2 regions of the Streptomyces sp. NPDC050211 genome follow, and region 2 is predicted to be linked to the other one. Evidence: riboswitches for the same ligand, from Rfam matches in the RefSeq annotation. Region 2 holds a riboswitch; the other holds the start of a gene.
The links. A riboswitch is a leader RNA that binds a small molecule or an ion and turns the genes downstream of it on or off. The one in region 2 is predicted to bind glycine.

Region 1 (18,951 bases), on a different contig from region 2:
CGGCTGGCGGACCGGCCCGACGACTACGGCGTCGACATGGTGATCATCCATGTCACCCAGGGCAGCTTCGACAGCGCGGTGAAGGCCTTCCAGGACCCGGGCCACCAGGCCGCGGCCCACTACATCGTCGCCCAGGACGGACGCGTCCTGCAGATGATCCGCGAGCTGGACGTGGCGTACCACGCGGGCAACCGCGACTACAACGAGCGGAGCATCGGCATCGAGCACGAGGGCTTCGTGGACCGGCCCCAGGACCTCACGGACGAGATGTACGAGGCGTCGGCGCGGCTCACGGCCCGGATATGCGCGCGGTACGACATACCCGTCGACCGCGAGCACATCATCGGGCACGTGGAGGTACCGGGCACGGACCACACCGACCCCGGGGAGCACTGGGACTGGGACCGGTACATGAAGCTCGTACGGCAGGCCCGTACGGCGTCGGCCTGACGCCGGTCTAGGTCAGCCCCGCCGCGCGGGCCCGTTCCACCGCCGGGCCGATGGCCTTGGCCAGCGCCTCCACGTCGGCTTCCGTGGAGGTGTGGCCGAGGGAGAAGCGGAGGGTGCCGCGGGCGAGGTCCGGGTCGGTGCCGGTGGCCAGGAGGACGTGGCTGGGCTGGGCCACGCCGGCGGTACAGGCCGAGCCGGTGGAGCATTCGATGCCCTGGGCGTCCAGGAGCAGGAGCAGCGAGTCTCCCTCGCAGCCAGGGAAGGTGAAGTGGGCGTTCGCCGGGAGGCGGCCCTCCCGTGCGGGGTCCCCTCCGAGCATCGCGTCCGGGACCGCCGTACGCACCGCCTCGATCAGGTCGTCCCGCAGGCCGCCGATCTCCCGGGCGAACCACTCGCGCTGTTCGGCGGCGAGGCGGCCGGCGACCGCGAAGGAGGCGATGGCCGGGACGTCGAGGGTGCCGGAGCGGACGTGGCGCTCCTGACCGCCGCCGTGCAGCACCGGTACGGGGCTGTACTCGCGGCCGAGGAGCAGGGCGCCGATGCCGTACGGGCCGCCGATCTTGTGGCCCGAGACCGTCATCGCGGCGAGGCCGGAGGCGGCGAAGTCGACGGGGACCTGGCCGAAGGCCTGGACGGCGTCGGCGTGCAGGGGGACATCGAACTCGGCGGCGGTCTCGGCGAGTTCGCGGATCGGCATGACCGTGCCGATCTCGTTGTTCGCCCACATGACGGTGGCCAGGGCCACGTCGTCGGGGTTGCGGGCGATGGCTTCGCGCAGCGCCTCGGGGTGGACCCGGCCGTACGGGTCGACCGGGAGGTACTCGACCGTGGCGCCCTCGTGTTCGCCGAGCCAGTGCACGGCGTCCAGAACGGCGTGGTGTTCGACGGGGCTCGCGAGGACCCGGATGCGGGCCGGGTCGGCGTCTCGGCGGGACCAGTACAGGCCCTTGACGGCGAGGTTGTCCGCCTCGGTGCCGCCGGAGGTGAAGACGACCTCGCTGGGGCGGGCGGCGAGGGCTTCCGCGAGGGTTTCGCGGGCCTCCTCCACGGTTCGCCTTGCCTGGCGGCCCGATGCGTGGAGGGAGGACGCGTTGCCGGTGACGCCGAGGTGCGTGGTGAGTGCCTCGACTGCCTCGGGGAGCATCGGGGTGGTTGCGGCGTGGTCGAGGTATGCCATGGTGACGCCGATTCTACGGGGCCGCTGCGCTCGGCTTGGGCGACGGTTGTGCCTGGACCCCGTTGCGATGCGCCCGGCGCTGCAGGCTGTGCCCACCCTCCCCCACTCTCGGCTTCGCTCGAGCGGGGGGGACCCCCATCGCCCTGCGGAACGACTGCCCACAGCGGTACAGCGGTCAGAAGCTCCAGGACACCGTGTTGTCCGCCTGCATGAAGGCCACCAGGACCACTAGGTCGGCGATTCCTAGGCCCAGGCCCAGGTAGGCGCGGCCCTTGCGGGTCGTGCCGCGCCAGAGGGCTGCGGAGGCGAGGGCGATGGCGATCGGGCCGAGGAAGACGTTGAGGACGAGGAGGCCCACGAGGCCGAGGATGAAGGAGGCGACGGCCATGCCGTCGGTGTCGCGGGCGGTGGTCTGACGGGTTGCAGGTGCGGTGAGTTGCATGGTGATCAGCTCCCGACGGGCTGGATGAGCGGTCAGTTGACGGATGACGCGCGCCGGCGGCCGTGCCGCTCGCGGAGCGCGAAGATGCCGAGCCAGACGGCGATCACTACGGCGGCGACGGCGGTGAAGGTGAGCGGTGCGTGGGCCACGGTGCCCAGCACGACGCCCAGCAGCAGAAGTGCGGCGACGATGAACAGCATGGGTGGGTTCCCCCTCCGTTACGGTTCAGTGAACGGTTGTAGTTACAAGTGTTCACTGACTTGCAAGTCTAGCGCGTCGTACGGCTTTCCAATTACGGAGAACAGTTGTTAACTGCATGGCATGAGTCACACCCTCGGCGTCCGACAGGCCCAGAAACAGAAGACCCGGCAGGCGCTCCTGGACGCCGCCCTGGGGCTGTTGGAGGAGCAGAGCCTGAGCAGCCTGGGCCTGCGTGAGGTCACCCGCGAGGTCGGCGTCGCCCCGACCGCCTTCTACCGGCACTTCCGCTCCATCGCGGACCTCGGCGTCGCACTGGTCGAGGAGGCGCTCGGCAGTCTGCACCCGATGATCCGGATGCTCGTGTCCGCGACGGACGATCCCGACGAACGCATAGCCCGCGCCATCGAGTTGATCGCCGGTCATGTGGAGGCGCACCCCGCCCACATCCGCTTCATCGCCCGAGAGCGCAGCGGCGGGGTCCGGTCGGTGCGCGAGGCCATCCGTGACCAAATCGCCCTGTTCGCCGAGGAGGTGAAGGCCCAGCTGGTCAAGGACCCCCAGGCCGAGGGGTGGACGGACGAGGACCTCTCGATGCTGGCCAGCCTCTACGTCGACCAGATGCTGTTCACGGCCTCCCTCTTCCTGGAGGCCCTGGACGCCCCGCCGGAGGAGCGCGAGCGCGTCGCCCATGTCGCGAGCCGGCAACTGCGGCTCATCAGCATCGGCCGGCAGCACTGGCTCGACTGACACGCACGGAAAGGCGGCGCCCCCGCTGACCGGGGGCGCCGCCGTCGTCGTACGAGATCCGTGGTCAGCTCTTCGTGGCCTGTGCGGTCGGCCGGCCGCTCGGCTGACCGCTGGGGGCGCCACCGCCCCCGCCCGGGCCGCCACCGCAGCCGCCACCGCCGGGACCGCCCTGCCCGCCGCCGGGAGCACCGGACGGCACGCCCGAAGGCGCGCCGGAGGGATTGCCGCTGGGCATGGCGGACGGGTTGCCGCTCGGCATTCCGGACGGACAGGCCGTCTGCTGCTGCCCGGAGTTGCCGCTGTTCGAGGTGGACGACGAGTCGTCCGAACCGCCGCAGGCCGTGAGCAGCAGCGGCGACAGTGCCAGCAGGGCCACGGCGGGGACGAGGCGCGCACGCTTCATGAGAAACAACTCCAAGAACGATGAGGGAGTCCTGAGGCGGGCACTCAATCAACGGCGCTTAGGGCTTCCTTGGGGCCGCCCTGTACGAGGCCTGTCAATCCGGCAAAGTGCGTCTCAACACAACGCGCTGACCTGCGGATTCACGGCAGGCACGACCCTACTCGCCGGTACAGCCCCGTGACAGAAGCGTCATCAGAGCCGGACGCGCGCCAACTGCCGTGACTGCGCGACCAGTCGGTCCTCGCTGTCCCAGACCTCGGCGTCCTCCTCCAGGAAGCCGCCGGCGAGGTTGCGGGTGGTGAGGGACACCCGCAGCGGGCCCGGTGCGGGGCGGCAGCGGACATGGACGGTCAGCTCGACCGTGGGGACCCAGCCGCCGAGGCCGAGCTCGAAGGCGGTCGGCGGCAGCGCGTCCACCGCGAGGAGCAGCGAGAAGGGGTCGGCGTCGCGGCCGTCGGCCAGCCCGAACCAGGCCCGCATCTCGCCCTTGCCGGACGGGGATCCGAGCGCCCAGCCCAGGGTCGAGGGGTCGAGCTTCATCATCAGCCGGTCGGTGATCGCGGGGGTGCCGGAGGCCGGGGCCGGTCCGTCCTCAGGGCCGAAGCACTGGTCCATGGGCGGGATCGCGGGCGGCAGGGCCGCCGTACGGACGTCGTCCGGCAGGGTGTCGAGGTCGCCGAATGAGGCGATGACGCGGATGCGTTCGACTTCGCGGCCCTCGTCGTCGTACTGGAAGAGGGAGGCCTGGCCGGTGGAGAGGGTGCGGCCGGTGCGGACGACGTCCGTGCGGACGGTCGCGGGGCCGGGGCGGGAGGCGGTGAGGTAGTGCGCGGAGACGGTGAAGGGGTCGCCGTGCGGGAGCGTGTCCGCGAGGGCGCGGCCCAGGACGGCCAGCAGATAGCCGCCGTTGACGGCGTTGAGGATCGTCCAGCCGGCGGAGAGGTCGATGTCGTAGACGCCGGGTCCGCGTGGGGTGAGCGCGGTGTCGCGGTCGAACTCGCTGTCGCCGATCGTGGCCCGGGCGGCCGGGGCGGAGGCTGCTTCTGGCATGGCTGAACGGTACAACAGGTAAATACTAAGCGGTAGCTTTTCTCGGGCCCCGAGCACCCCTCTCCTGGTGAGGACCGCGCAATTTCTCGGTAAGTGTCCGTACTGGTCCGTAAACCTGAGGCCGTCTCTTCCCCTCTGTAGGGACATGAGCCTCACCGGGACCCCGTTCCTCTACACCCTGGTCGCGCTGTCCCTCGTCGCCGTCGCGCTGCCGCTCGTCCTCTGGTCGCGGATCCGCGGCCCCCGGGCCCTGCGCGCGCTGGCCCGGATGCTGATGCTGCTGTTCGCCCAGGGCACGGCCGTCGCGCTCGTCTTCGTGCTGGTCAACAACCAGAACATGCTGTACGACAACTGGGGCGATCTGCTCGGCACCAGCGACCACGTGGAGCAGGCCGCCGACCTCGGCCCGGACGGCACGGGCGGCATCTCCCTCAAGGACCTGCCCCCGGTCCGGCAGTCGTTCGCCCCAGCCCTCGGGCCGGGCATGGGTTCGGCCGGCGGTGTGCGCGTCACGCATCTGGCGGGCCGTGTCTCGGGTGTGCGCGCCGAGGTCTACGTCTGGCTGCCGCCGCAGTACGACCAGCCGGCCTACCGGGATCACAAGTTCCCGGTGGTGGAGCTGCTGCCGGGCTATCCCGGTTCGGCGAGGGCGTGGTTCAGGACGATGGACGCGCATGAGCAGCTGCTGCCGCTGATGCGCAGTGGCCGGGTCGCGCCGTTCATCCTGGTGGCGCCGCGCACCACCCTGCTGCCCGGGGTGGACACCGGCTGCGCGAACATCCCGGGCAAGGTGAACGCCGACAGCTGGCTGAGTGTCGATGTGCCACGGATGGTGATGGACAACTTCCGGGCGCAGTCCGCGCCCGAGGGCTGGGCGGTCGCCGGGTACTCGGCGGGCGGGCACTGCGCCACGAAGCTCGCCGTCGCCCATCCCGACCGCTACCGCGCCGCCGTCAGCATGTCCGGCTACAACGACCCGAAGGCCGAGCACGCCGCGCTGACCGCGAAGTCCCCTGCCTTGCGCCGCGCGAACAACCCGTATCTGCTGCTGCGCAAGGCCCCCACCCCGCCTCCGGTCGCGCTCTACCTCTCCGGCCAGCCGCACGACGGGTACGAGGCGGCCATGGCCCTGAAGCAGGTCGCGAAGCCGCCGACGTCCGTGGATGTGGTGTTCGTGCCGCGCAGCGCGGGCGGTCACACGATGGCGCTGTGGGAGCCGCAGGTGGTCCCGGCCTTCGAGTGGCTGACCCGGCAGCTGCCGGTCACTCCTCGCGTACCGTCGAGCGCCGATTCCACGCGCGCGGCGCTCGCCAGTGGAAGCGCATCGCCAGCAACCGCAGCACGAAGGCCGTGAGGGCCGCGAACCCGCTGGCGAGCGGGGTCAGCACGTCGTAGTGGATGCACAGGACGACCATCGTGGCGCCGACGATCGCCGGGACCGCGTACAGGTCGCGGTCCCAGCGCAGCAGCGACGGCACCTCGTTGGCCAGGACGTCCCGCAGCACACCCCCGCCGACCGCCGTCGCCAGGCCCAGCGTCGCCGAGGCGGTCAGGCCGAGCCCGTACTCGTACGCCTTCGTCGTGCCCGAGACACAGAACAGACCGAGGCCCGCCGCGTCGAAGACGTTCACGCCGACCTGGATCCGCTCCACGTGCGGATGCAGGAAGAAGACCAGGAGCGTGGCGAGCAGCGGGGTGAGGAAGTACCCCAGATCCGTGAAGGCCGCGGGCGGTACGGCGCCGATGACCAGGTCGCGGAAGAGCCCGCCGCCGAGCGCGGTGACCTCGGCGAGTACGGCGATGCCGAACACGTCGAAGTTCTTGCGGACGGCCAGCAGCGCGCCGGAGATGGCGAAGACGAAGATGCCGATCAGGTCGAGCGTGTGCTGGACGGATGGGGTGAACAGTTGCTGGAGCACCCGCATATTCTCACCCAGAAGTGAGCCCCCGCCTTACAAACGAAGGCGGGGGCTCACTTAAAGGACTCGCTGAGGGGGCTCACTTCTCCTTGGCGGGCGCCTCGTCCGCGGGGGCTGCGGAGGCTTCGGGCGCCGCGTCCGCAGCGGCCTCCACCTCGGCCGCCACCGCCGCGCTGGTCTCCGCCGACTCCGCGAGCACCTCGTCCGACACCAGCTCCGCCGCCTCCTTGGCCGCGGTGAGCAGGACGGTGTCCTGCGGTGCCTGGTCCTCGAAGTTCTCCGGGTGGTGGCAGGCGACCTGCTGGCCAGGCTTCAGCTCGATCAGCGGCGGCTCGGTGGTCGTGCAGATCTGCGTCGCCTTCCAGCACCGGGTGTGGAAACGGCAGCCGCTCGGCGGGGCGATCGGCGAGGGCACGTCGCCCTTGAGGAGGATGCGCTCGCTCTTGGCGTTCTTGCGCCGCGGGTCCGGGATCGGCACGGCCGACATCAGCGCCTTGGTGTACGGGTGCATCGGCGCCCGGTACAGCGATTCACGGTCGGCGAGTTCGACGATCTTGCCGAGGTACATCACCGCGATCCGGTCCGACACATGCCGGACGACCGACAGGTCGTGCGCGATGATCACGTACGTCAGGCCCAGTTCCTGCTGGAGGTCGTCGAGGAGGTTGACGACCTGCGCCTGGATGGACACGTCCAGCGCGGAGACCGGCTCGTCGGCCACGACCAGCTTCGGGTTGAGCGCGAGCGCGCGGGCGATGCCGATGCGCTGGCGCTGGCCGCCGGAGAACTCGTGCGGATAGCGGTTGTAGTGCTCGGGGTTGAGACCCACCACCGACAGCAGCCGCTGCACTTCCTTCTTGATGCCGCCCTCGGGCGTGACGCCCTGCAGCTTGAAGGGGGCGCCGATGATGGTGCCGATGGTGTGGCGCGGGTTCAGCGACGAGTACGGGTCCTGGAAGATCATCTGGACATCGCGGCGCAGCGGACGCATCCCGCTCACACCCAGGTGCGTGATGTCTTTGCCCTCGAACTCGACTGTCCCGGCGGTCGGTTCGAGCAGCCGGGTGATCAGCCGGCCCATCGTCGACTTGCCGCAGCCCGACTCGCCGACCACACCGAGGGTTTCGCCGGACTTGACCTCGAAGTCGATCCCGTCGACCGCGCGTACCGCGCCGACCTGCCGCTGAAGCAGACCCTTGCGGATCGGGAAGTGCTTCTGGAGCCCGGTCACCTTCAGCAGGGTCTCGCCGGGGGCGACGTCGCCCTTGGTGACCACCGTGCCTGCGCTCTGAGGGATGCTCACTTTGTCCTCGCTCACAGCTTCGGCGCAATCTCTTCGGTCCAGATCCGCTCCCGCTGCTCCGTGGTCATATGGCAGGCGGCCCAGTGCTGGCTGCCGACCTCGGCCAGCTCGGGACGGACCGTGCGGGTGACGTCGCCCTTGGGGATGTCGGCGTACGGGCAGCGCGGGTTGAAGGCGCAGCCGGACGGGATGTTGATCAGGGACGGCGGGGAGCCCTTGACCGGGATGAGCCGCTCCTGCTGCTCACGGTCCAGGCGCGGCATCGAGCCCAGCAGGCCCCAGGTGTAGGGGTGGCGGGGCTCGTAGAACACCTTCTCGGCGGGGCCGCGCTCCACGCAGCGGCCGCCGTACATCACCAGGATGTCGTCGGAGAGCTCGGCGACGACGCCCAGGTCGTGGGTGATGACGATGACCGCGGAGCCGAACTCCTTCTGCAGATCGCGAATCAGGTCGAGGATCTGCGCCTGGACCGTCACGTCGAGGGCGGTCGTCGGCTCGTCCGCGATGAGCAGTTCGGGGTTGTTGACCAGCGCCATGGCGATCATCGCGCGCTGCCGCATACCACCGGAGAACTCGTGCGGGTAGCTGTCGACCCGCTTGTCCGGCTGCGGGATGCCGACCCGGTCGAGCATCTCGACCGCACGCCGCTTGGCGACCTTCTTGTCCACGTTGTGGTGGACGCGGTACGCCTCCACGATCTGCTGGCCGATCGTGTAGTACGGGTGCAGCGAGGACAGCGGATCCTGGAAGATCATCGCCATGTCGCGGCCGCGCAGCTTGCGCACGTGGTCGGGGTCGGCGGAGAGCAACTCGGTGCCGTCCAGCCAGATCTCGCCGGAGATCTGCGCCTTGCGCTTGCCGTACTGACCGGCGGTGTGCAGGCCCATGATGCCGAGCGAGGTCACCGACTTGCCGGAGCCCGACTCGCCCACGATGCCGAGGGTCTTGCCCTTCTCCAGCGTGAAGCTGAGCCCGTCGACGGACTTGACCAGACCGTCGTCGGTCGGGAAGTGCACCTTCAGATCGCGTACTTCGAGGAAGGCGGTCGGGGCGGGCGAGGTGCCGGTGGGCTCCCCGACGGCCGCGCCGGTCTTGCTGAGTTCCGTCATGCGAGCCTCACTCGGGGGTCGATCACGGCGTACAGGATGTCCACCACGAGGTTGGCGAAGAGCACCGCGAGGGATGTGATCAGGGTGACGCCCAGGATGACGGGCAGATCCTGGTTCCTGATCGCCTGAAGCACCGCCTGGCCGAGGCCGGGCAGATTGAACGTCGTCTCGGTCAGGATCGCACCGCCGATGAGGGCGCCGAGGTCCATGCCGAGCATGGTCAGGATGGGCGTCATCGTCGAGCGCATGGCGTGCTTGCCGATGACGGTCTGCTCCTTGAGGCCCTTGGCGCGCGCGGTGCGGATGTAGTCCTCGCCGAGGATCTCCAGCATGGTGGCTCTGGTGATCCGGGCGTACATCGCCGCGTACAGGAACGCGAGGGTGATCCAGGGCAGGATCATGCCGCCGAGCCAGCCGCCGAAGCTGTCTTCGAGGGGCACGTACGACGCGTCGATCCAGTCCAGCCCGAAGGCGAAGATCGCCAGGCTCAGCAGGCCGGTGAAGTAGATCGGCAGGGAGACACCGGCGAGGGCGACGACCATGGCGCCGCGGTCCCACAGGGTGCCCCGCTTGAGCGCGGAGAGCACACCGGCCGCGACACCGAAGATCAGCCACAGCACGGCGGCACCGAGCGCGAGGCTCATGGTCACCGGGAAGCGGTCGGTGAGCACCGGCCAGATGGCCTGCTCACTGCGGAAGGAGTAGCCGAAGCACGGCGCGGCGCACTCGGTGACGTCGCCGCCGCCCGAGTAGGTGCGGCCGATGAAGATGCCCTTGAAGAACTCCCAGACCTGGGCATAGATCGGGTCACTGAGACCCAGCTTCTGCCGGACCGCCTCCACCGAGGCGGGGTCGGCCTGCTTGCCCACGAAGCTCGCGGCGATGTCGACGCCCGCCCACTTGGGGACGAGGAAGAAGATGCCGAAGACCACCATGATGATGACCACGAGCATCACTGCGGCGGCGAACAACCGCCTGATGAGGTAAGCGAGCACAGCTCTCGGCCCGCCGCGGACCGCGGGCCACCGGAGATCGTCCGGTGGCCCACGATCACGCTGCGCCGGCCTTCACCTGCCTTTCGTGCCGTATGGCGGGTGTGCCGGGTGTCAGCTTGCGGACTTCAGACCGAGGTTGACGAAGTCGTACATACCGCTGTAGCCGTCGGTGGTGTAGACGTTCGCCAGGCGGTCGGAGCGCCAGTTGATGAACTTCTCGAAGACGAAGGGCAGGTAGTACGCGCCCTCCATCACCTTGTGGTTGATCTCCGTGGAGATCTCGGTCTTCTTCGCGTCGTCCAGTTCGGTGACGTAGTCGTCGAACAGGCCGTCGATCGTCTTGTCCTTGATCAGCGCGAAGTTGTTGTTACCGCTCTCCAGGATGTACTTGCTGTCCCACAGCGGCATGCCGTAGCCCTGGACGGTCGGGAAGTCCGGGCCCCAGCCCATGATGATGATGCCGTAGCCCTTCTTGATCACGTTGGAGGGGCTGCCGATGATGCCGGAGGTCTGCGAACCGTCGAACTGGTCGATGTCGGCGGTGATGCCGATCTTCTTCAGCGACGCCTGCAGGGACTGGGCGGTGGCCACCTCGACCGGCTTGTTGTTGCGGACGGCGATGGTGGTCTTGAAGCCGTTCGGCTGACCGCAGGCCTTCAGCGCCTTCTTGGCCTCGGCCTCGTTGCCGTCCTTGTTGTCGGTCGCCATCTTGTACGGGTCGTACTTCTGGCCCTCGGAGCCCGGGACGGACGGCGGCAGCATGTTGGTGCCGATGTCACCACCGGCGATGGGGCCACCGCGCGCGGTCTGCAGCGACACGTGGTTGGCACCGTAGATGACGGCCTTGCGGCACTCGATGTTGTCGAACGGCTTCACGCTCTGCGGGAAGACCGCGTAACGGATGTAGCCGGAGACCGGGTTGTCCAGGTTGGCCTTGTGCTCCTTCAGGGCGGTGGTGCGGCCCTGCGGCGACATGCCGGTCTGGTTGATGTCGAGGTCCAGGTCACCGTTGAGCAGGCGCTCGTCCAGCTGGTTGGCGTCCGAGAAGAACTGGACGGTGATCTTGTCCGGGTACGCCTTGCGGACCGGGTCCGACTCCTGCTTCCAGTTCGTGTTGCGGACCAGCGTGATGTCCTTGCCCGGGCTGTACGACTCGAACTTGTACGGGCCGGAGGAGAACGGCTTCAGGCCGTACTTCGACTTGGTGTCCTTGTCCTGACGGACCGGGGACGCCGAGATCAGGGCCAGTACCTCCTCGAAGTCCGAGTTGGGCGTCGGCAGCTTGAAGGTGATGGTCTTGTCGTTCGGCGTCTCGATCGCCTTCAGGCCCAGCTTGTCCTTGGACGTGTCCTTGTACGGACCCTTGTACTCGCCCTCGGGGTCGAGCATGTCCTTCAGGTAGACCGGGCCGCCGGACAGCACGTCCTGCGCCCAGACACGCTCGATGCCGTACTTGATGTCCTTGGAGGTGATCGGCTTGCCGTCCTCCCAGGTGATGCCGTCACGCAGGGTGTACGTGTAGGTCTTGCCGTCGTCGGAGACCTTGGCGAGCCCGGTGGCGAGGTCCGGAGTGAGCTCGGCGCCGGCCTTGCCGGGCTCCGTCTTGCCCGTGACGAGCTGGCGGCTGTAGTAGCGCGCGAAGTTCCACATGAAGCCGTAGTAACCGCGCGTGGTGTCCCACGAGTCGGCGTCCTGGGCGCCACCGAACTTCAGCGTGCCGCCCTTCTTGGCCAGGGAGGCCTGGGCGACCTTGTTGTTGGCGGCGTCGAAGCCGGCCGCGCCGGTCTTCGAGCCCTCGCCGTTGTCGCTGTCGCCACCGCCGCACGCCGCCGTGGTCAGCAGCGCGGCGACCGCGGCGACAGCGGCAAATGCCTGCTTACGCCGCCCTGAGGTGCGTTTGGTAGTCACGATCTCGGATCCTCCGGTTTTGATGAGAGACCCCGTGTCAGTGCCACGGGACGCTTTAGGTACGGCAGTTCAGCGGGAGCCCTTCGGGTCCAGCGCGTCACGCACGCCGTCGCCGAAGAGGTTGAAGGCGAGGACAGTGATGAAGATCGCCACACCAGGGACCACCATGTACATGGGATCCGACTCGTAGTAGTCGATCGCGCTCGCAAGCATCTGCCCCCAGGACGCCGTGGGCGGCTTGACGCCCACGCCCAGGAAGCTGAGTGCCGCCTCGGTGAGGATGTTGGTGGGGATCATCATCGTCGTGTACACGACGATCGGTGCGACGAGGTTGGGCAACAGCTCCTTGAACAGGATGTACAGTCGCCCGGCGCCCAGGGAACGGGCGGCTTCCACGTACTCGCGCTCGCGCAGCGACAGGGTCTGGCCGCGCACCACGCGTCCGATGTACGGCCACCCGAAGAAGCCGATGACCAGGATCATCACGAACACACGCACGCTGGACCCGGTCAGGCCCAGCATCTCGTTCGGCATGACGGAGACCAGCGCGATGATGAAGAGCAGCTGCGGGAAGGCCAGCAGACCGTCCATCACCCGGCTGATGACCGAGTCGACCCAGCCGCCGAAGAAGCCGGCGAGGATGCCGAGGACGGTGCCCAGGATGACGGCGACGACGGCCGACAGGAAGCCGACCAGCAGCGAGATCCGGGCGCCGTAGAGGATGCGGGCGAGGATGTCGCGGCCGTTGACCGGCTCGACACCCAGCAGGTGGTCGCCGCTGATGCCGCCCAGCGAACCCGTGGGGGTGCCGAACAGCGGGTCGATCAGCTCCTCGTGATACTCATTCGGATCCTGCCCGAGCAGGTTGGTGATGACCGGCGCCAGCAGGGCGACCACCACGAGGAGGAGCACCACGGCGCCGCCCGTCAGAGCGAGCTTGTCCCGCTTCAGGCGCTCCCAGGCGATCCGACCCAGGGAGCGACCCTGTACGGCCTTCGCGCCGGTGCCTGCGACCGCCGCTTCCTCGGCCGCGCTCGGGGCCGCCTCGGCGGTCGGCTCGTGCAATGGTGCCGTCATCTGGCAGGGACCCCTCTCAACCGGTGGTAACCGGCCCGCACTTGCCGCTGTGGCGGCGTGATCAGTCCGTCGTACTGGGGTTTCGAACACCCCTGGTGGGGGAGTCTTCAACGCTTTGGCGACGCGTTGCCAGACTTGGCGGTGAAAGGATGCGTAACCGTGATGCGGCGTCCGGGGTTCCGTTATCCGGACAGCGGGTAACGGGGGCCGGACGAGAACAAGTCGGGCATCTGGCGCGAGTCATGGCTTTCCGTCACGGTCTACGCGCGAAGAAGGGCTCCGCCCCTGTGGCGGAGGGTGGCCGCGCGCCATGTGTTCAGTATCCGCCGTGGGCCGGCGGGTAGCCGTACCCGGCCGCCGGCGCCTGGGCCGGGGCCCCGTGGGCCTCGCGGTCGTAGAAGGGGCGGGCCTGGGACCGCATCCACATCGCGACCGGGTCGTACTCGTCGGACATGGCGACCGTCGACACCGGCAGGCCGTCCGGGACCGCGCCGATGGACTGCTGCATCATCGCCCGCACCGAGTCCACGGCGGCCGGGCTGGTGTCGTATACATCGAGGCCGATGGCGAGGTACGGCGCCCCGAGCGCCGGCTGCACCCAGGCGCGGCGCAGAGAGCGGACGGCCGGGGTGCGGTGGGCGTTCTGCGCGAGCAGGGCGTAGAACTGCGGGATCTCGATGCCGGGCTCCGACAGCCGCAACGGCCCCGCGGGCTGCCGCTCCAGGCCGGTGGCGATGCGGCGCAGGTCGAGCCAGGGGATGCCGACGCCGCCGCCGGGCGCGTGCGGGTTCAGCCAGAGGCCGTAGTGGTCGGGGTAGAGCGTGCGGGCGACGTCCACTCCGTCGACGACTTCGTAGGAGCGGTTCCAGCCGCTGGCCGAAAGTTCCTGGGCGGAGGTGACACAGGGGGCGTAGCCGTGGCCGTCGACCTCCATGTTTCCGTACTGCGCGTCCGGTGAGCCTGCCTGGCCGTGCCAGAGGAGCATCCAGACCTGGCCGGCGGAGGGGGTCGCGAGGGCGCGCAGCAGTGCCTCGTAGGCGTCGTAGCGCCCGGGCGTCACCTGGCGCAGCATGTGCTCGACCTGGCCGGTCGCGATGCTGGCGCTCACCTTGTACCGCCCCTTCACTGAGTTTGCCCCGGATATGAAACCAGCTTAAGCGCCCAAGAGGTCGGGGCCGGTTGCCTGTCGGCGAGTGCGGGTTCGTTGTGGCTTGTCGCGCCCACGCGGCGGAGCCGCATATCGATACAGCCCCGCGCCCCTAGGTGGGTGCAATCACCGTTGGTAGAAGGGGCGGGCTCTGTTGCGCATCCACTCGGCTACCGGGTCTTGTGTTACGTCCAGGAGAACCAGGTTTACCGGCCACCTCACGGGGACCTTCGCCAGGGCTCGGCCCAGCGCGTCCAGAGGGAGGGCTCTGATGTCGCCCTCCCACTGGTTGAGTTCGACGCCGACGAACATGACCGGGTCGGCCGTTTCGATCGCCGCGAGGCAGCGGCGGGCCGTGGTCACCACGCCGGTCTGGTCGAACTCGGTGGCTGCCGCGGACAGGAAGTCCACGGGGTCGTCCTGCCAGTCCGGCTCGTAGAGCTTGACCCGGCCGCCGCTGGTGAGGCCGTCCAGGGGGGTGCGGCCGACGCGGCAGAGTTCGGCGACGGCGGGGGGCGGGAGGGGTATGCCGACCACGCCGTCGGGGTTCACGGCGATGCCGACCTGCGGGGGGAGGCCGCGGGCGAACTCCACCGCGGGGGCGATCGTGTACGACATGTGGGAGCCGGCGACCTGGCGGAACTGTTCCTCGGAGCTGAAGACCGGGACGTAGGCCTGGCCGCCGAGTTCGAGTGTGGGCAGGTCGAGCGGGACGCTGTCCGGGCCGCCGCCGTTGGGGAGCGGGACCCAGATGAAGCTGCGTCCGAGGACTTCGATGATCCGTCCGCCGGCCCCCGGGATGTTGAGGGAGGCGGAGAGCACCTCCTCCAACTCGTTGCCGGGCCAGCCCCCGTGCGGGTGGGGGTGTGCCTGTGCCGGGAAGTCCGGGAAGTTCCCTGGGAAGTCCATCTGCTGTCAACCGCCTGCCGAGATCACTGCTGTGACTCAAAGGCTAGCGGGTGGACTACCGGGTTCAGCCCGTGAAGGCTCAGCTCGTGAACCCTCAGCCCGTGAAGCCGATCCTGCGCAGGACGTCCGCCGCGTCGCGGTCGAGCAGGACCGCCGAGCCGCAGCCGTCGGGCAGGTCGCCGCGCTCCACGGAGCGGATCAGCCGGGCGGCCGCCGTGCGGTGGCGCAGGAAGGCGTAGCGGGAGACACCGCGGCCGCGTTCGCGCTGGCCCTCCAGCGCGGTGTCGGGGGCGACGTCGAGCAGCAGGAGGTGCAGGGTGCCGCCGCGGCGGCGGGCCTCGCGGGACAGCCAGCGGCGCACCCAGGACTGCGTACCGCAGTCGTGGACGACGACTCCGGTGCCGGTGCGCAGGGCGCGGCGCAGTCCGGTGTAGTGCGCGAGGCGGACCAGGGGGCGGTAGACCGCGTACGGCAGGAAGCGGGGCGCGCGGGTGTCCCAGCGGTCGCGGGTGTCCTGGGAGTCGATCCGGAGGCCCTTGACCGTGCGCGCCATCAGCGTGGACTTTCCGCTTCCGGGCAGGCCGGTGATCACGACGAGGTCCCTGGGGCCGAAGAGCAGTGCGTGCGGGCTGCGGCCGGCACGGTCGCGCAGATCCCGGACGACGGGTGCCCGGTGCGCGCCGCAGGCCTCCCTGGCCGGGGCCGTGTGCTGCTCGGGCAGCGCGAGGGCCGAGCTGGTGGCGTACGCCGTGATCCTGTTCACCGTGATCGTCCTCCCCATGGGGTCGGGAGTTCCCATCCCCGTCGAGTGTAAAGAGAAGGTAATACGCGGCCCTCCCGTTTACGTCCGCTTCCCGCAACAAGCCTGCTACAGGCCACTGTGCCCGACTGTGAACCCTGAGCGGTCCCTGTGGATGGCCCCCTTGAAAGGTCCCCCTGCCGCGGTCGGCCGATGCGTGCAATGATGTGCCCGCCAACTGCATACCGGCCGCTTGAATCCGCGCGGGAGAGTTCCCAGCACAGCTGTCGCTGGGGCGCCGAAGGAGCAAGTCCCTCCCTTGAATCTCTCAGGCCCCGTTACCGCGCGGGCGAGGCACATCTGAAAAGCGGGCCGCTGCCGCAGTGGCTCCACCCAAGGTGCAAACCGTGATCTTCACCGGTCACGGCGAACCTCTCAGGTTCCGATGACAGATGGGGAGGAACGTCCTCGCCTGTCATGCCTTTGGGAGCAGATCCGATGAGCAGTACGCCTCTCCGTCACACCGCGCTCGATGCCCTGCATCGTTCGCTGGGCGCGACGATGACCGACTTCGCCGGCTGGGACATGCCCCTGCGCTATGGCTCCGAGCGCGAGGAGCACCTCGCCGTACGCACCCGGGCCGGGCTCTTCGACCTCTCGCACATGGGCGAGATCACGGTGACCGGCCCCCAGGCCGCCGCCCTGCTGGACTACGCCCTCGTCGGCAACATCAGCGCCGTCAAGCCCGGCCGCGCCCGCTACACCATGATCTGCCGCGAGGACGGCGGCATCCTCGACGACCTGATCGTCTACCGGCTGGCCGAGACCGAGTACCTGGTCGTGGCGAATGCCGGCAACGCGCAGATCGTCCTGGACGCGCTGATCGAGCGCTCCGAGTCGTACGACGCCGAAGTGCGCGACGACCGCGACGCCTACGCCCTCATCGCCGTCCAGGGCCCCGAGTCCCCCGGCATCCTCGCCTCCCTCACAGACGCCGACCTCGACGGACTGAAGTACTACGCCGGCCTGCCCGGCACCGTCGCCGGCGTCCCCGCTCTCATCGCCCGCACCGGCTACACCGGCGAGGACGGCTTCGAGCTGTTCGTGAAGCCGGAGCACGCGGTCGAGCTGTGGCAGGCGCTGACCAAGGCGGGCGAGAGCGCGGGCCTGGTCCCGTGCGGCCTCTCCTGCCGGGACACCCTGCGCCTGGAGGCGGGCATGCCGCTGTACGGGCATGAGCTGTCGACCGCCCTGACGCCCTTCGACGCCGGGCTCGGCCGGGTGGTGAAGTTCGAGAAAGAGGGCGACTTCGTGGGGCGCACGGCGCTCACCGAGGCCGCCGCCCGGGCCCAGTCGAGCCCGCCGCGCGTCCTCGTCGGGCTCGTCGCCGAGGGCCGCCGGGTGCCGCGCGCCGGGTACGCCGTCGTCGCCGGCGGCGAGGTGATCGGCGAGGTCACCTCAGGCGCCCCTTCGCCCACGCTGGGCAAGCCGATCGCGATGGCCTACGTCGACGCCGCGCACGCGGCACCCGGTACGGCCGGGGTCGGTGTGGACATCCGCGGCAGCCACGAGCCGTACGGGGTCGTGGCGCTGCCGTTCTACAAGCGCCAGAAGTAGACACTGGGCTGTGATGCCGGGCACATCCTCCCTGCTCACAACCGTCTTCCGCAGTCCCCCATTCACCAGCACTCCCCCGCGTACAGGAGAATTCAGGCCATGAGCAACCCCCAGCAGCTGCGCTACAGCAAGGAGCACGAGTGGCTGTCGGCCGCCGAGGACGGCGTCGCGACAGTCGGCATCACGGAGCACGCGGCCAACGCGCTCGGCGATGTCGTCTTCGTCGACCTCCCCACGGTCGGTGACACCGTGACCGCGGGTGAGACCTGCGGCGAGCTGGAGTCGACCAAGTCGGTCAGCGACCTGTACTCCCCGGTCAGCGGCGAGATCACCGAGGTCAACGAGGACGTGGTCAACGACCCGTCGCTGGTGAACTCCGCCCCCTTCGAAGGCGGTTGGCTCTTCAAGGTACGTGTCGCCGAGGAGCCGTCCGACCTGCTCTCCGCCGACGAGTACACCGCCTTTTCCGCCGGCTGAGGAGTCGTACAAGCATGTCTGTCCTCAACACCCCCCTGCACGAGCTGGACCCGGACGTCGCCGCCGCCGTCGACGCCGAGCTGGACCGCCAGCAGTCCACGCTCGAGATGATCGCCTCGGAGAACTTCGCGCCCGTCGCGGTCATGGAGGCGCAGGGCTCGGTTCTGACCAACAAGTACGCCGAGGGCTACCCGGGCCGCCGCTACTACGGCGGTTGCGAGCACGTCGACGTGGTCGAGCAGATCGCGATCGACCGCGTGAAGGAGCTGTTCGGCGCCGAACATGCGAATGTTCAACCGCACTCGGGCGCCCAGGCCAACGCGGCGGCGATGTTCGCGCTGCTCAAGCCCGGTGACACGATCATGGGCCTGAACCTCGCGCACGGCGGGCATCTGACCCACGGCATGAAGATCAACTTCTCCGGCAAGCTGTACGACGTGGTCGCCTACCACGTGGACGACTCCGGTGTCGTCGACATGGCCGAGGTCGAGCGGCTGGCCAAGGAGTCCAAGCCGAAGCTGATCGTGGCGGGCTGGTCGGCCTACCCGCGGCAGCTGGACTTCGCCGCGTTCCGCCGGATCGCGGACGAGGTCGGCGCGTACCTGATGGTCGACATGGCACACTTCGCCGGTCTGGTGGCGGCCGGGCTGCACCCGAACCCCGTCCCGCACGCGCACGTGATCACCACGACCACCCACAAGACGCTGGGCGGCCCGCGCGGCGGAGTGATCCTTTCCACCGCCGAGCTGGCGAAGAAGATCAACTCCGCGGTGTTCCCCGGTCAGCAGGGCGGGCCCCTGGAGCATGTGATCGCCGCCAAGGCGGTCGCCTTCAAGGTCGCCGCCTCGGAGGACTTCAAGGAGCGGCAGCGCCGTACCCTGGAGGGTGCCCGCATCCTCGCCGAGCGTCTGGTGCGGGAGGACGTGAAGGCGGAGGGCGTCGACGTGCTCTCCGGCGGCACGGACGTACACCTGGTCCTGGTCGACCTGCGCAACTCCGCGCTGGACGGCCGGCAGGCCGAGGACCGCCTCCACGAGGTCGGTATCACGGTCAACCGCAACGCGATCCCGAACGACCCACGTCCGCCGATGGTGACCTCGGGCCTCCGCATCGGCACCCCCGCCCTCGCCACCCGCGGCTTCACCACCGAGGACTTCACCGAGGTCGCGGACGTCATCGCCGAGGTACTCAAGCCGTCGTACGACATCGAAACGCTCAAGGCCAGGGTCACCGCGCTCGCGGACAAGCACCCGCTGTATCCCGGCCTGAACAAGTAAGTCC
Region 2 (12,094 bases):
GGCCCGGTGATATCCGCGTACGGCGAGCAGCCCGGCGAACTCACCCTGCGAACCGGCGTTGGGCTGCAGCGACACCTTGTCGTACCCGGTGACCTCGGCGAGCCGCTCCTCCAGCTCACGGATGAGCGTGAGGTAGCCCTGCGCCTGCTCCGCGGGCGCGAAGGGATGCAGCTGCCCGAACTCGGGCCAGGTGACCGGCTCCATCTCGGTCGTGGCATTGAGCTTCATGGTGCAGGAGCCCAGCGGGATCATGCCGCGGTCCAGCGCGTAGTCCCGGTCGGCGAGCCGGCGCAGATAGCGCAGCATCGCGGTCTCGGAACGGTGCTGGTGGAAGACGGGATGGGTCAGGTACTCGTCGGCGCGCAGCAGCGCGTCCGGCAGCGCGTCCGCCGCGGCGGAGTCCAGCGCCTCAATGTCGGCCTCGACCCCGAACGCGCTCCATACGGCGCCCACTTGGGCCCGATTCGTGGTCTCGTCGCAGGCGATCGACACGAGGTCGGCGTCCACCAGCCGCAAGTTGACGCCGTTCTCCCGCGCGGCAGCTGCGACCTCGGCGGCCCGCCCCGGGACCCGGACGGTGACGGTGTCGAAGTATTCGCCGTGGACGACCTCGGCACCACCGCTGCTCAGCCCCTCGGCGAGGATCGACGCATACCGGTGCGTCCGGCGGGCGATGCCCTTCAGCCCCTCGGGCCCGTGGTAGACGGCGTACATCCCGGCCATCACGGCGAGCAGCACCTGAGCGGTGCAGATGTTGCTGGTCGCCTTCTCGCGCCGGATGTGCTGCTCACGCGTCTGCAGAGCGAGTCGGTACGCCTTGTGCCCGTCCGCGTCGACGGACACACCCACCAGCCGTCCGGGCAGGCTGCGCGCGAACTTCTCGTGTACGGCCATGAAGCCGGCGTGCGGCCCGCCGAAGCCCATCGGCACACCGAACCGCTGCGTCGTACCGACCGCGATGTCGGCACCCAGCTCACCCGGCGACTTCAGCAGCGTCAGCGCGAGCAGATCGGCGGCGACGGTGACGAGCGCGCCCAGCTCGTGCGCCCGGTCGATGACCGGCTTGATGTCGCGTACGGCACCGGAGGCGCCCGGGTACTGGATCAGCACGCCGTTGATCTCACGCTCGGCGAGTTCGGCCGGGATGCCCTCGCTGAGGTCGGCAACGACGACCTCGACGCCGGTCGGTTCGGCCCGCGTCTCGATCACGGCGACGGTCTGCGGCAGCGCGTCCGCGTCGACCAGGAACAGGCCCTTCTTGTTCTTGCCCATCCGCCGGGACAGCGCCATCGCCTCGGCAGCGGCCGTTCCTTCGTCGAGCAGCGAGGCACCGGAGGTCGGCAGCCCGGTGAGGTCGGCGACCATGGTCTGGAAGTTCAGCAGCGCCTCGAGCCGCCCCTGGGAGATCTCCGGCTGGTACGGCGTGTAGGCCGTGTACCAGGCCGGGTTCTCCATGACGTTCCGCAGGATGACCGGCGGCGTGAAGGTCCCGTAGTACCCGAGCCCGATCATGGAGCCGAGCACCTGGTTGTGGTCGGCCAGCGTGCGCAGCTCGGCCAGCACCTCGGCCTCGGTGCGCGCGCCCGGCAGCTCCAGGTCGTCGGCGTTCTTGATCACATCCGGCACCGCGGCGGCGGTCAGCTCGTCGAGGGAGCCGTAGCCGACCTGCGCGAGCATCTTGGCCCGCGCCTCCTGGTCGGGCCCGATGTGGCGCTGCTCGAAGGGGATTCCCTGTTCGAGCTCGGAGAGCGGAATGCGGTGGGCGGTCATTGCGGAGGCCTCCTGGTCTGACACGACCTTCGAGGGACACCACGGCGCGGGTGCCCGGACGGCCTCCCCCTCTGTCATCTCAACCTGAGAGCTTCACCGGACGCCCGAGGGCACCCGGCTTTCACCGTCGGTGAGAGCGGAAGCCGTCGACACCCGCCCTGCTTTCCAGAGTGACCTCGTCCGTGCGGTACGTGAGCCTGAGAGATTCCGGGGAGGATTTGCTCCTTCGGCGCCTCCGATGGTGTCCGGAGGACTCTCCCGCACGGGGTCAGCAGCCGCTGCCAGAGTACCAGCGAGGTCAACGCCGCAACCTTCGAGTGGCCACCTTGGTGAATCTGCTCTTTTGTAGTGCTTACGGATGAGTTGCGACCAATTGGAGGGCCCGTGCAGACCGACATCGATCCGCGCAACCTGATCGGCCGCAAGGCGTTCGACCGCAGTGGCACCAAGATCGGCACCATCGACGAGGTCTACCTCGACGACGCCACCGGTGAGCCGGAGTGGGCCGCGATACGCACCGGCCTGTTCAGCAGGGACGCCTTCGTCCCCCTGGAGCCCAGCGAGCTCATAGAGGGGGCCCTGCACGTGCCCTTCGACCGCGCCCTGATCAAGGACGCCCCCGACTTCGGCGTCGGCCGCCACCTCTCACCGGAGCAGGAACTCCAGCTCTACCACCACTACGGCCTCGACGTCGCCCCACCGCCCTCCCTCCCGGACCGCGACTTCGGCAAGCTGGCCGGCACGGACGACACCTGAACCGGAGGCACCACGGGCTCCTCCGGCACCTCGGGCCCTTCCGGCTCATCGGGTCTTCGCGCCACGAGCGGCACGAGCGGCACGAGCGGCACGAGCGGCAACGGATCCGCCGGCTCCAGCTCGGGATCGTCGACCCGGAAGGTCCGGACCCTCCCGGGCTCCGAATCGGGCGTCTCAAACCGCACCGTGACCCGCCCGAGCCCACTGCCCTGCACCCATCCGTGCCCGTACTCGCCGTGCCGTACGTCATGCCCCGCCGGCCACCGCCGCTCCACGGGCGTCGGCTGCACCTCGGCCGGTTCGCCGGCCACCGGCTCCTCCACCTCACTCTCCGCCTGCTCCCCCGCCGCCTGTGCGAACAGGTCCTCCTGTGTGTAGTCGGCAAGCCCGCTGACGCCCACCCCCAGCAGTCGCACCCCGCCCGTGGTGTCCACCGACTCCAGCAGCCGGGCCGCGGCCTCGCGCACCACCCCGGGATCGTCCGTGGGCCCGCGCAGGGTCTCCGACCGAGTCAGCGTGGAGAAGTCGTACCGCCGCACCTTCAGCACGATGGTCCGCCCGGACAGCCCGGCCCCGCGCAGCCGCCGCACACACCGGTCGGCGAGCCGCTGCACCTCCAAACCGACCCGCACCCGGTCATGAATGTCCACGTCGTAGGTGTCCTCGACCGACACCGACTTCGTCTCCCGCTCGGCCACCACGGGCCGGTCGTCGCGCGCCAGCGCCATGGCGTACAGCGCGTGTCCATGAGCGTTGCCCAGCAGTCGTACGAGCTCGTCCTCGCCCGCCTCGGCGATCTCGTCGACCGTGGTGATCCCGGCCCGCCGCAGATGGTCGCCCGTCGCCGGTCCGACCCCCGGCAGCGTCCGCACCGACATGGGCCCGAGCAGCGCCCGCTCGCTCCCCGGCTCGATCACCACCAGACCGTCCGGCTTGGCCTGCTCCGAGGCGATCTTCGCGAGCATCTTGGAGGCGGCGAGTCCGACCGACCCGGTGAGCCCGGTGACGGCCCGTATGTCGGCCCGCAGCTTCACCCCGGCCAGCCTCGCGGACGCCTCGTCCCAGGCCGCCCCACCCGCCTCCAGATCGACGAACGCCTCGTCCAGACTCAGCGGCTCCACCAGCGGCGACAGATCCCGCAGCAGCCCCATCACCTGCTCGCTGATCGACCGGTAGAACCCGAACCTCGGCACGAGATACGCGGCGTTCGGCGCGAGCCGCCGGGCCTGCGCCATTGGCATCGCCGAGTGAACCCCGAAGACACGCGCCTCGTACGAACACGTCGCCACCACCCCCCGCGGCCCGAGCCCGCCCACGATGACGGCCTTCCCGCGCAGGCTCGGCTTGGACGCCTGCTCCGCCGAGGCGAAGAAGGCATCCATGTCGAGATGCAGGATCGTGGGCGCGGTTCTCACATGTCCGATGCTGCCCTACGCCACTGACAATGCCGTTGAACCGCTGTGGAACGGGGCTCAGACCGCCCGGTTCCGCCGCCGCGCCAGTTCGTCGGCCGGATTGTTCCCGACGAGCGTCTCACCGGTGTCGATTCGCTCCCCGTGCAGCTGGGAGAGGGCGCTCTCGACGTCCCGCCACACGACGCCCACGGCAATGCCGAAGATGCCCTGGCCGCCCTGGAGCAGCGCGTGGACCTCGTCCGGCGAGGTGCACTCGTAGACCGTCGCGCCGTCGCTCATCAGCGTCATGCGCTCCAGATCGCGGAAACCCCGTTCTCTGAGGTGCAGGACGGCGGTACGGATGTTCTGCAGCGACACCCCGGTGTCCAGGAACCGCTTGACGATCTTCAGGACAACGACGTCCCGGAAGCTGTACAGACGCTGCGTTCCGGACCCGTGTGCGGGCCGCACGCTCGGCTCGACCAGCCCGGTGCGCGCCCAGTAGTCGAGTTGCCGGTAGGTGATGCCCGCGGCCGCGCAGGCCGTCGGACCGCGGTAGCCGATCTGCTCGGACGCCATGGACGTCGCCCCTCCGCTGCTGGGCACGGCCGCCATGTGCTGCGGAGCGTGATCGGCCGCGCTGCCGTGAAGCGGGTACGGACCGCTCGCCCCCGGGCCATGTCCGGGAGCACCCCCAGCCGTACCGTCGCCGCTGCTTCTCACGCCGACCTCCGTCCTTGACCTGCCTTCTCGACGGTAGGCAGTCACCAGGGGTGCGTCAACGATCGCCACACTCGGCACGCCGAGTGATAATCACCCTAGGAGTGGTTTCCCGTACCCCACCGCGGGGAAAGGCTAGCCGAATGCGCTCGGACGGGGCTTGACCGACGCTCTCACGCGCCCATGGCACATGCCGGCATTTCGCGCCACCGCGGGGCATCGACCGACCCGACAGGGGCTGCGTCTGCCGGGCCGGGCGCGTCACTGGCTGCTGGTGCCGAAGTCCTCGGGCGAGATCTGGTCGAGGAACTCGCGGAACTTCTCCACCTCGTCCTCCTGCTCGTCCGGGATCGCGATCCCCGCGTCATCGAGCACTCCGTCGCTGCCGTAGATCGGCGTTCCGGTGCGCAGAGCCAGCGCTATGGCATCGGACGGGCGGGCGCTCACCTCGACGCCGCTGGCGAAGACCAGCTCGGCGTAGAAGACGCCCTCACGCAGATCCGTGATGCGCACTTCGGTGAGCTCCTGGCCGACGGCCTCCAGCACGTCCTTGAACAGGTCGTGGGTCAGCGGTCGTGCGGGGGCCATGCCCTGCTGGGCGAAAGCGATGGCCGTCGCCTCCCCCGGGCCGATCCAGATGGGGAGGTAACGGTCGCCTCCCACTTCGCGCAGGAGCACGATCGGTTGGTTGGAGGGCATTTCGACCCGGACACCTACGACATCGAGCTCGTTCACACAGCAACCCTAGGCCGTGCCCGGGACGTTTGGGTAGTCGGGCCGAAAACGGGTGCCGCAACCGGACGCCGACGGCCTGGCCGCCTCAAGGCAGCCGCACTCCCAGAGCGGTCTTCACCAGCGCAGCATGCAGCTTCACCGTGAGCACCGCCAGTTCCTTGGTACGCGCCTCCGCATGCGCCCTGGTCTGCGGATTGCGATGCCGCTTCAGTGGGGCCACGACCTGGTCCACCAGCCCCGCCTCGCGGTCTGCGGCGGCCTTCATGACCCGCAGATGGCGCGGCTCGATCCCGAACCGCCCCAGCTCGGAGACGAGCGACGCAACAGTGACCGCCTCCGCGTCGTACGCCCCGTCCGGCAGCGGAGCGATAAGGCCGTACGCCTCCCACTCCTCCAGCTCCCGCTCGCAGATCTCCGCGGCGGCGAGCAGTTCGGCCCGGCCGATCCGGGCCGCCGTGGGAGCCTCGGAGGCCTCGACCACGGCTTCACCGTCACGCTGGCGGGCCAGCGCGGGCAGTTGTACGGCCTCCCCGCGGGCTATCGCGTCCAGGTGCTCGCGGATCACCTTGAGCGGCAGATAGTGGTCCCGCTGCATTCGCAGTACATGGCCGAGGCGCTCGACGTCGTCCGCGCTGAACTTGCGATACCCCGAGGGGGTCCGCTGCGGCTCGATCAGCCCCTCCGACTCCAGGAAACGGATCTTGGAGATGGTGACTTCCGGGAACTCGTCGCGCAGCACGTTCAGCACCGTGCCGATGCTCATCAGCCCACTGTCCGTGGCGGCGGTACCGGCTCCGGCACCGCCGCTCGGTGTTTGAAGCATGGACCTTCCCTGGGGGTCCCCCCGGACGGCGCCCGGGGGAGGGTCAGTAGCCCCGCTGGCTCGCGTAGAAGACCAGCCGGTACTTGCCGATCTGCACCTCGTCACCGTTCGACAGGGCGACCTGGTCGATGCGCTCGCGGTTGACATACGTGCCGTTCAGACTGCCCACGTCGGCCACCGTGAACGAGCCGTCGGGGCCGCGACGGAACTCCACATGGCGCCGGGAGACCGTCACGTCGTCCAGGAAGATGTCGCTCTGCGGGTGCCGCCCGGCGGTGGTGAGGTCGCTGTCCAGGAGGAAGCGGCTGCCGGAGTTCGGCCCGCGGCGCACCACCAGCAGCGCCGAGCCCAGCGGCAGCGCGTCGACGGCCGCCTGCGCCTCCGGGGAGAGCATCGGCATCTGCGTCTGGCCGGTGACCTCGGCGTCGTACGCCTCAAGGCCGGAGATGGAGATCGTAGAGGTCGTCTCGGACGGACGCTCGGCCGCGGCCCCGGATCGCAGCGGGGCACCGCAATTGGAGCAGAAGCGGCTGTTCTCCGCGTTGCGGTTACCGCACCTCGTACATACCAGGGCCGACATGGACGGATCCTCCTGCCGCGGCTGCCCCGCCAGGGCGTTGGACGCGTACGGGTCGGCGGAAAATCCTCCACCCGCACCTGAGGTTGACGGTTGCCCGAAACCTATGCCGCCGGACTGCGCAGGGTCAACAGACGGCGCGCCCTGACCTCCCGAAATGTCACCTCCCGGACCAGAGACCTGGTCCCGGAACAGCGGGCGCTGACCTTCCGCGTCGGGCTGCGCGCGATGACGAGCCGTGGCGTTTTCACGACCCTCTCGCGCGCTCTTGCCGAACAACTTCGCAAACAACTTCACGGGCGATTCCCCTTGACCGAAACAGACCCGCCCGTGGGGCAGGACGAACCCTGATTGCACTCACCGGTCGACCCGGACATCCTCACAACGTCCGTATCCACCAGACAGTTTCCACCACGCACCACCCATTCGGTGCGCCGACCCCCCGCAACGTCTTGCCCTCGCCGGACGTCCCCCATGCACCCCCGGTTCACTGGGAGGACGACCGAGCGTAGTCAGGCCGCTTCGCCGCTCGCAAGGCGTCCACAACGATCTTGCCGGACCGCTCGACGGTCACGGTGGCCTGCTCCTTCTCGAGAGTCTGCACCACGCCTCCTGGGATGTTGAGCGCCGGTTCGAGGTCCTGCGGCTTGCCGATGACCTTGAAACGATAGGGAGCGTTGATCTTGTTCCCATCGACGCTCACGCTGTTGCCGGAGTCCGTCAGGTAGGTGCCGGCGACGACTCGTACGCCGTTGACCTGGATCGCCTCCGCGCCGGCCGCGCGCAGCTCCTGGATCGCGTCGAGCAGCATGTCCGCCTCGACCGTCCCCTTCGTGTCGTCGATGGTCACCGTGATGCCGGGCCCCTGGGCGGCCACCGTGCCCGCCAGGATGCCGAGTTGCCGCTCCTTCTCCAGTGTCTGCTTCCGGGCCTCCTCGGCCTGGTCCGAACTGTTCTCCAACTCGTCGCGCTGCTTCTCGAGCCCCTGCTTCTCGTCCTCAAGACGCTGGGTACGGTCATCCAGTTCATCGAGGATGCGAACGAGATCCTCCTGGCGCGCACCGCGCAGGGCGCTGTCGCCGTCACTGTTGGAGGCCACCTGGACGGCGAGGCCGAAGCCGAGGCCGAACAGCAGCAGGGCGACGATGAGTTGGGCGCGGGTGACGCGCGGCGGCCAGATCCCCTGCACCAGCCGCTGCCGTCCGGTCAGCTCCGGCTCCGCCGCAGCAGGGGTGTCCCCAGCCGACGCTTCCTCAGCGGGCTTTTCCTCTGTCGGCTCGGCCACCGCGGGAAGCTCTTCGGGGAGTTTCTTGCGCAGCCTGTTCTCCGCCGCCTCGTCTTTGTCGCTCATCGGCCTCACGCCCGGAACACATGCCGACGGATCGCGGCGGCGTTGGAGAAGATACGGATGCCGAGGACCACGACGACGCCGGTGGACAGCTGGGCCCCGACGCCCAGCTTGTCGCCCAGGAACACGATCAACGCTGCCACGACGACGTTGGACAGGAACGACACGACGAACACCTTGTCGTCGAAGATGCCGTCGAGCATGGCCCGCAGCCCCCCGAAGACGGCGTCGAGCGCCGCCACGACGGCGATCGGCAGATAAGGCTCGACGACCGCCGGAACCTCCGGCCGGACCAACAGGCCGGCCACGACTCCCACGACGAGGCCCAGTACGGCGATCACGATGTGCCCTTCTCGGTTTTCGGCTGTGCTGTTCGTACGGTCACGCTCGGTGCGGCGGGCAGCCGGAGGTCCTCCTCCGCGGAGATGGAGGTCCGGATGCCGTAGTTCTCCTGGAGGGCATTCAGATACAGCCCGTCGGCGCTGTTCTGGAACCTGGTGCTCAGCCGCTTCCCGTCCCCCACCGCGAGCACCGTGTACGGCGGCACCAGCGGCTTGTTGTCGACCAGTATCGCGTCACCGGCGGCCCTGATCGCCGACAGCGCCGTCAGCCGCTGCCCGTTGATGGAGACGGCTTCGGCCCCCGACTCCCACAGCCCGTTCACCACGCGCTGCATGTCACGGTCGCGCACCCGTCCGGTGTCGGAGAACCCGGAGGTCTCCCGTGGATCACCGTCACCGCCGTTCGACGCTTCCTCGGCGTCGTCGACGACCAGCTTCACACCGGGGCCGTGCACCTCCGTGGCGCCCGACAGCAGACCCACCAACTCCGCCTGATCACTGCCGCCGCTCCGCTTCAGAGCCTCTCGTTGCCGCCTGCTCACCTCGGCGCGCAGCTGGTCGACGCTGTCCTCGAGCTGGTCCGCGGCCGTGGTCTCACGGTCGATGCGGTCGATCAGTTCCTCGCGCTCCTTCGCCACGACAGGAGCGGCGACACGCGCCTGTGCGGCTCCGATGGTGACGACGAGAGCCGCTAGCACCAGACCGACGGCAAGGCCCAGTTTCGCCCTGAGGGTCTTGGGCATGCCGCCGCCGGCCTCTTTCCGGGCCGCCGCTTCGGCGTATCCCTCGTCGAGGCTGTGGTCCATCACATTGGTGAGCAGCGACATGGAGGCATCCGGACGCGCAGGGCGCGTGGGTGTGCTCCGAACGGGGGGCTGCTGCGGCATGCCGCACATCGTCGCATGTCGCGGTCGCTACCTCCGAATGGCCCCACCGGCGTGCCGGACAGGCCCCCTTGAGGACACTTGTCCGGCACGCGCGCGTGCCGCGTTTTTCAGCGCCCGGCGCTGTCCACGACCGCCGACCACTCGTCGAGCAGAGCCTGCGCGGAGGCGTCGTCGGGGCCCTCTGCCCAGAGGTGCGTGACCGCCTCGGCCGGGTCGGGCAGCACCATCACCCAACGTCCGTCGGTCTCCACCACCCGCACACCGTCCGTGGTGTCCACGAAGCGGTCTCCGGCGGCCTCCACGACCCTCCGCATCACAAGTCCCTTGACGGCCCAGGGAGTCGCCAGATCCCGCTTGATGACATGCGCCCGCGGAATCCGCGCATCGATCTGGCTGAGCGTGAGCTGCGTCCGCGCGACCAGCCCGATCAGGCGCACGAAGGCCGCCGTACCGTCGAAGACGCTGCTGAACTCCGGGACGATGAACCCACCCCGGCCGTCCCCGCCGAAGATCGTCGAGTCGTCGCGTCCGACCCGGGTCAGATCGTCGGGCGAGGTGGTCGTCCACTCGACCTGCGTCCCGTGGTACGCCGCCACCTGCTCGGCGATCCTCGTGGTCGTCACCGGCAGCGCCACCCGCCCGCTGCGCCGCTCCGCGGCCACCAGGTCGAGCATGACGAGCAACGCCCGGTCGTCCTCGACGATCCGCCCCTTCTCGTCGACCAGCGAAAGCCGCTCACCGACAGGATCGAACCGCACCCCGAACGCGGCCCGGGCGGACGCCACGATCTCTCCCAGCCGCACCAGCCCCGACCGCCGCGCATCCGCCGTCTCCGTGGGCCTGGACTCGTCCAGACCGGGATTGATGGTCAGCGAGTCCACGCCCAACTTGCCGAGCAGGCTCGGCAGCACCAGCCCGGCGCTGCCGTTCGACGCGTCCACGACGACCTTGAGACCCGACTCGGTGACCCCGGTGGTGTCGACATTCCGCAGCAGTGACCCGGTGTACGAGTCAAAGACGCTGGCCGGGAAGTGCAGATCACCGATCTCACCCGGGAACGCCCGCCGGTACTCCTGCCGCGCGAACACCCGGTCCAACTTCCGCTGGCTGCCCTGCGAAAGATCGGCACCCTGCCCGTCGAAGAACATGATGTCCACGGAGTCCGGCACCCCCGGGGTGGTCCGGATCATGATTCCACCGGCACTGCCCCGAGCGGTCTGCTGCCGTGCCACGGGCAACGGTACGTTTTCCAGATCTCGTACGTCGATGGCGCTGGCCTGCAGTGCGGAAATGACTGCCCGCTTCAGCGCCCGTGCACCACGCGAGTGGTCGCGGGCCGTAGTGACCGTGGAACCCTTCTTGAGGGTCGTGGCATAGGCGCCGGCGAGCCGCACAGCGAGTTCGGGTGTGATCTCCACGTTCAGGATTCCGGAGACCCCACGAGCCCCAAACAGATGTGCCTGGCCCCTGGACTCCCAGATCACCGAGGTGTTGACGAAGGCACCGGCCTCGATGGTCTTGAAGGGGTAGACGCGGACGTTGCCCTGAACGATCGATTCTTCACCGATCAGGCACTCGTCGCCGATCACGGCGCCGTCCTCGATCCGGGCGGCGCGCATAATGTCGGTGTTCTTGCCGACGACACAGCCACGCAAATTGCTGTGCTGCCCCACGTACACGTTGTCGTGCACCACGGCCTTGTGCAGGAAGGCCCCGCTCTTGACGACCACGTTCGAGCCCACGACCGTGTGCTCTCGGATTTCGGCGCCGGCCTCGACTTTGGCGTAGTCCCCGATATAGAGCGGACCGCGCAGCACAGCGTCGGAATGCACCTCGGCGCCCTCCGCCACCCACACGCCCGGAGAGATCTCGAACCCGTCGAGCTCGACGTCGACCTTGCCCTCCAGGACGTCGGCCTGCGCCTTCACATAACTCTCATGGGTGCCGACGTCCTCCCAGTAGCCCTCAGCGATATAGCCGAAGACAGGCTTGCCCTCCTTCATCAGCTGAGGGAAGACATCGCCGGACCAGTCGACGGGCACATCGGGCTCGACATAGTCGAAGACCTCGGGCTCCATGACGTAGATACCGGTGTTCACGGTGTCCGAGAAGACCTGGCCCCAGGTCGGTTTCTCGAGGAACCGCTCGACCCGGCCCTCTTCGTCGACGATGGTGATACCGAATTCCAGCGGATTGGGCACACGCGTCAGACAGACGGTGACCAGTGCGCCCTTCTCCTTGTGGAATCGGATCAGTTCCGTGAGGTCGAAGTCGGTCAGTGCATCGCCGGAGATGACGAGGAAAGCATCGTCCTTCAACGCCTCTTCGGCGTTCTTGACGCTTCCGGCAGTACCGAGTGGCTTCTCCTCGTTGGCATAGGTGAGCTCCATTCCGAGCTCCTCACCGTCACCGAAATAGTTCTTGACCAGCGAGGCCAGGAACTGCACGGTGACGACGGTCTCGGTGAGCCCATGCCTTTTGAGCAGCCGCAGAACATGCTCCATGATCGGGCGGTTGGCCACAGGTAGGAGCGGCTTGGGCATGCTTGAGGTCATAGGGCGAAGGCGTGTGCCTTCGCCTCCGGCCATCACGACGGCCTTCATGTCGGAAGCGTCCTCCTCGAAGAGACGACGGTCTAGCCGACTTCACCCGTCCAGATTGTCCCGCATATTTCCGTCGCGGGCCATCGCGGGACTACGCCCGCCTCAATCCGCGAGTTCAATCGGCCATGGCTGCGTCCGCA

Region 1: it holds a riboswitch for glycine, as region 2 does, so the genes downstream of both, gcvT (glycine cleavage system aminomethyltransferase GcvT) here and gcvP (aminomethyl-transferring glycine dehydrogenase) in region 2, are expected to answer to the same signal.

Annotation. Positions count from the first base shown of each region.
Region 1 is NZ_JBFALC010000020.1:81,744-100,694, forward strand. Features, by position in the region: gene AB0I98_RS21420 (peptidoglycan recognition family protein) at 1-450, shown strand, start outside; gene AB0I98_RS21425 (cysteine desulfurase family protein) at 458-1,627, opposite strand; gene AB0I98_RS21430 (DUF4190 domain-containing protein) at 1,803-2,069, opposite strand; gene AB0I98_RS21435 (hypothetical protein) at 2,102-2,269, opposite strand; gene AB0I98_RS21440 (TetR family transcriptional regulator) at 2,391-3,017, shown strand; gene AB0I98_RS21445 (hypothetical protein) at 3,082-3,420, opposite strand; gene AB0I98_RS21450 (thioesterase family protein) at 3,613-4,470, opposite strand; gene AB0I98_RS21455 (alpha/beta hydrolase-fold protein) at 4,616-5,824, shown strand; gene AB0I98_RS21460 (trimeric intracellular cation channel family protein) at 5,733-6,389, opposite strand; gene AB0I98_RS21465 (dipeptide ABC transporter ATP-binding protein) at 6,469-7,692, opposite strand; gene AB0I98_RS21470 (ABC transporter ATP-binding protein) at 7,704-8,801, opposite strand; gene AB0I98_RS21475 (ABC transporter permease) at 8,798-9,796, opposite strand; gene AB0I98_RS21480 (ABC transporter substrate-binding protein) at 9,908-11,704, opposite strand; gene AB0I98_RS21485 (ABC transporter permease) at 11,774-12,781, opposite strand; gene AB0I98_RS21490 (enhanced serine sensitivity protein SseB C-terminal domain-containing protein) at 13,098-13,889, opposite strand; gene AB0I98_RS21495 (enhanced serine sensitivity protein SseB) at 14,055-14,837, opposite strand; gene AB0I98_RS21500 (AAA family ATPase) at 14,932-15,600, opposite strand; glycine riboswitch at 15,831-15,930, shown strand; gene gcvT (glycine cleavage system aminomethyltransferase GcvT) at 16,075-17,193, shown strand; gene gcvH (glycine cleavage system protein GcvH) at 17,293-17,670, shown strand; gene glyA (serine hydroxymethyltransferase) at 17,685-18,947, shown strand.
Region 2 is NZ_JBFALC010000026.1:109,546-121,639, forward strand. Features, by position in the region: gene gcvP (aminomethyl-transferring glycine dehydrogenase) at 1-1,770, opposite strand, end outside; glycine riboswitch at 1,946-2,041, opposite strand; gene AB0I98_RS25190 (PRC-barrel domain-containing protein) at 2,155-2,526, shown strand; gene AB0I98_RS25195 (DNA polymerase IV) at 2,448-3,941, opposite strand; gene AB0I98_RS25200 (MerR family transcriptional regulator) at 3,999-4,643, opposite strand; gene AB0I98_RS25205 (bifunctional nuclease family protein) at 4,902-5,375, opposite strand; gene AB0I98_RS25210 (MerR family transcriptional regulator) at 5,461-6,198, opposite strand; gene AB0I98_RS25215 (FHA domain-containing protein) at 6,242-6,778, opposite strand; gene AB0I98_RS25220 (DUF881 domain-containing protein) at 7,263-8,126, opposite strand; gene AB0I98_RS25225 (small basic family protein) at 8,132-8,464, opposite strand; gene AB0I98_RS25230 (DUF881 domain-containing protein) at 8,461-9,291, opposite strand; gene AB0I98_RS25235 (mannose-1-phosphate guanyltransferase) at 9,459-11,954, opposite strand; gene AB0I98_RS25240 (CDP-alcohol phosphatidyltransferase family protein) at 12,070-12,094, opposite strand, start outside.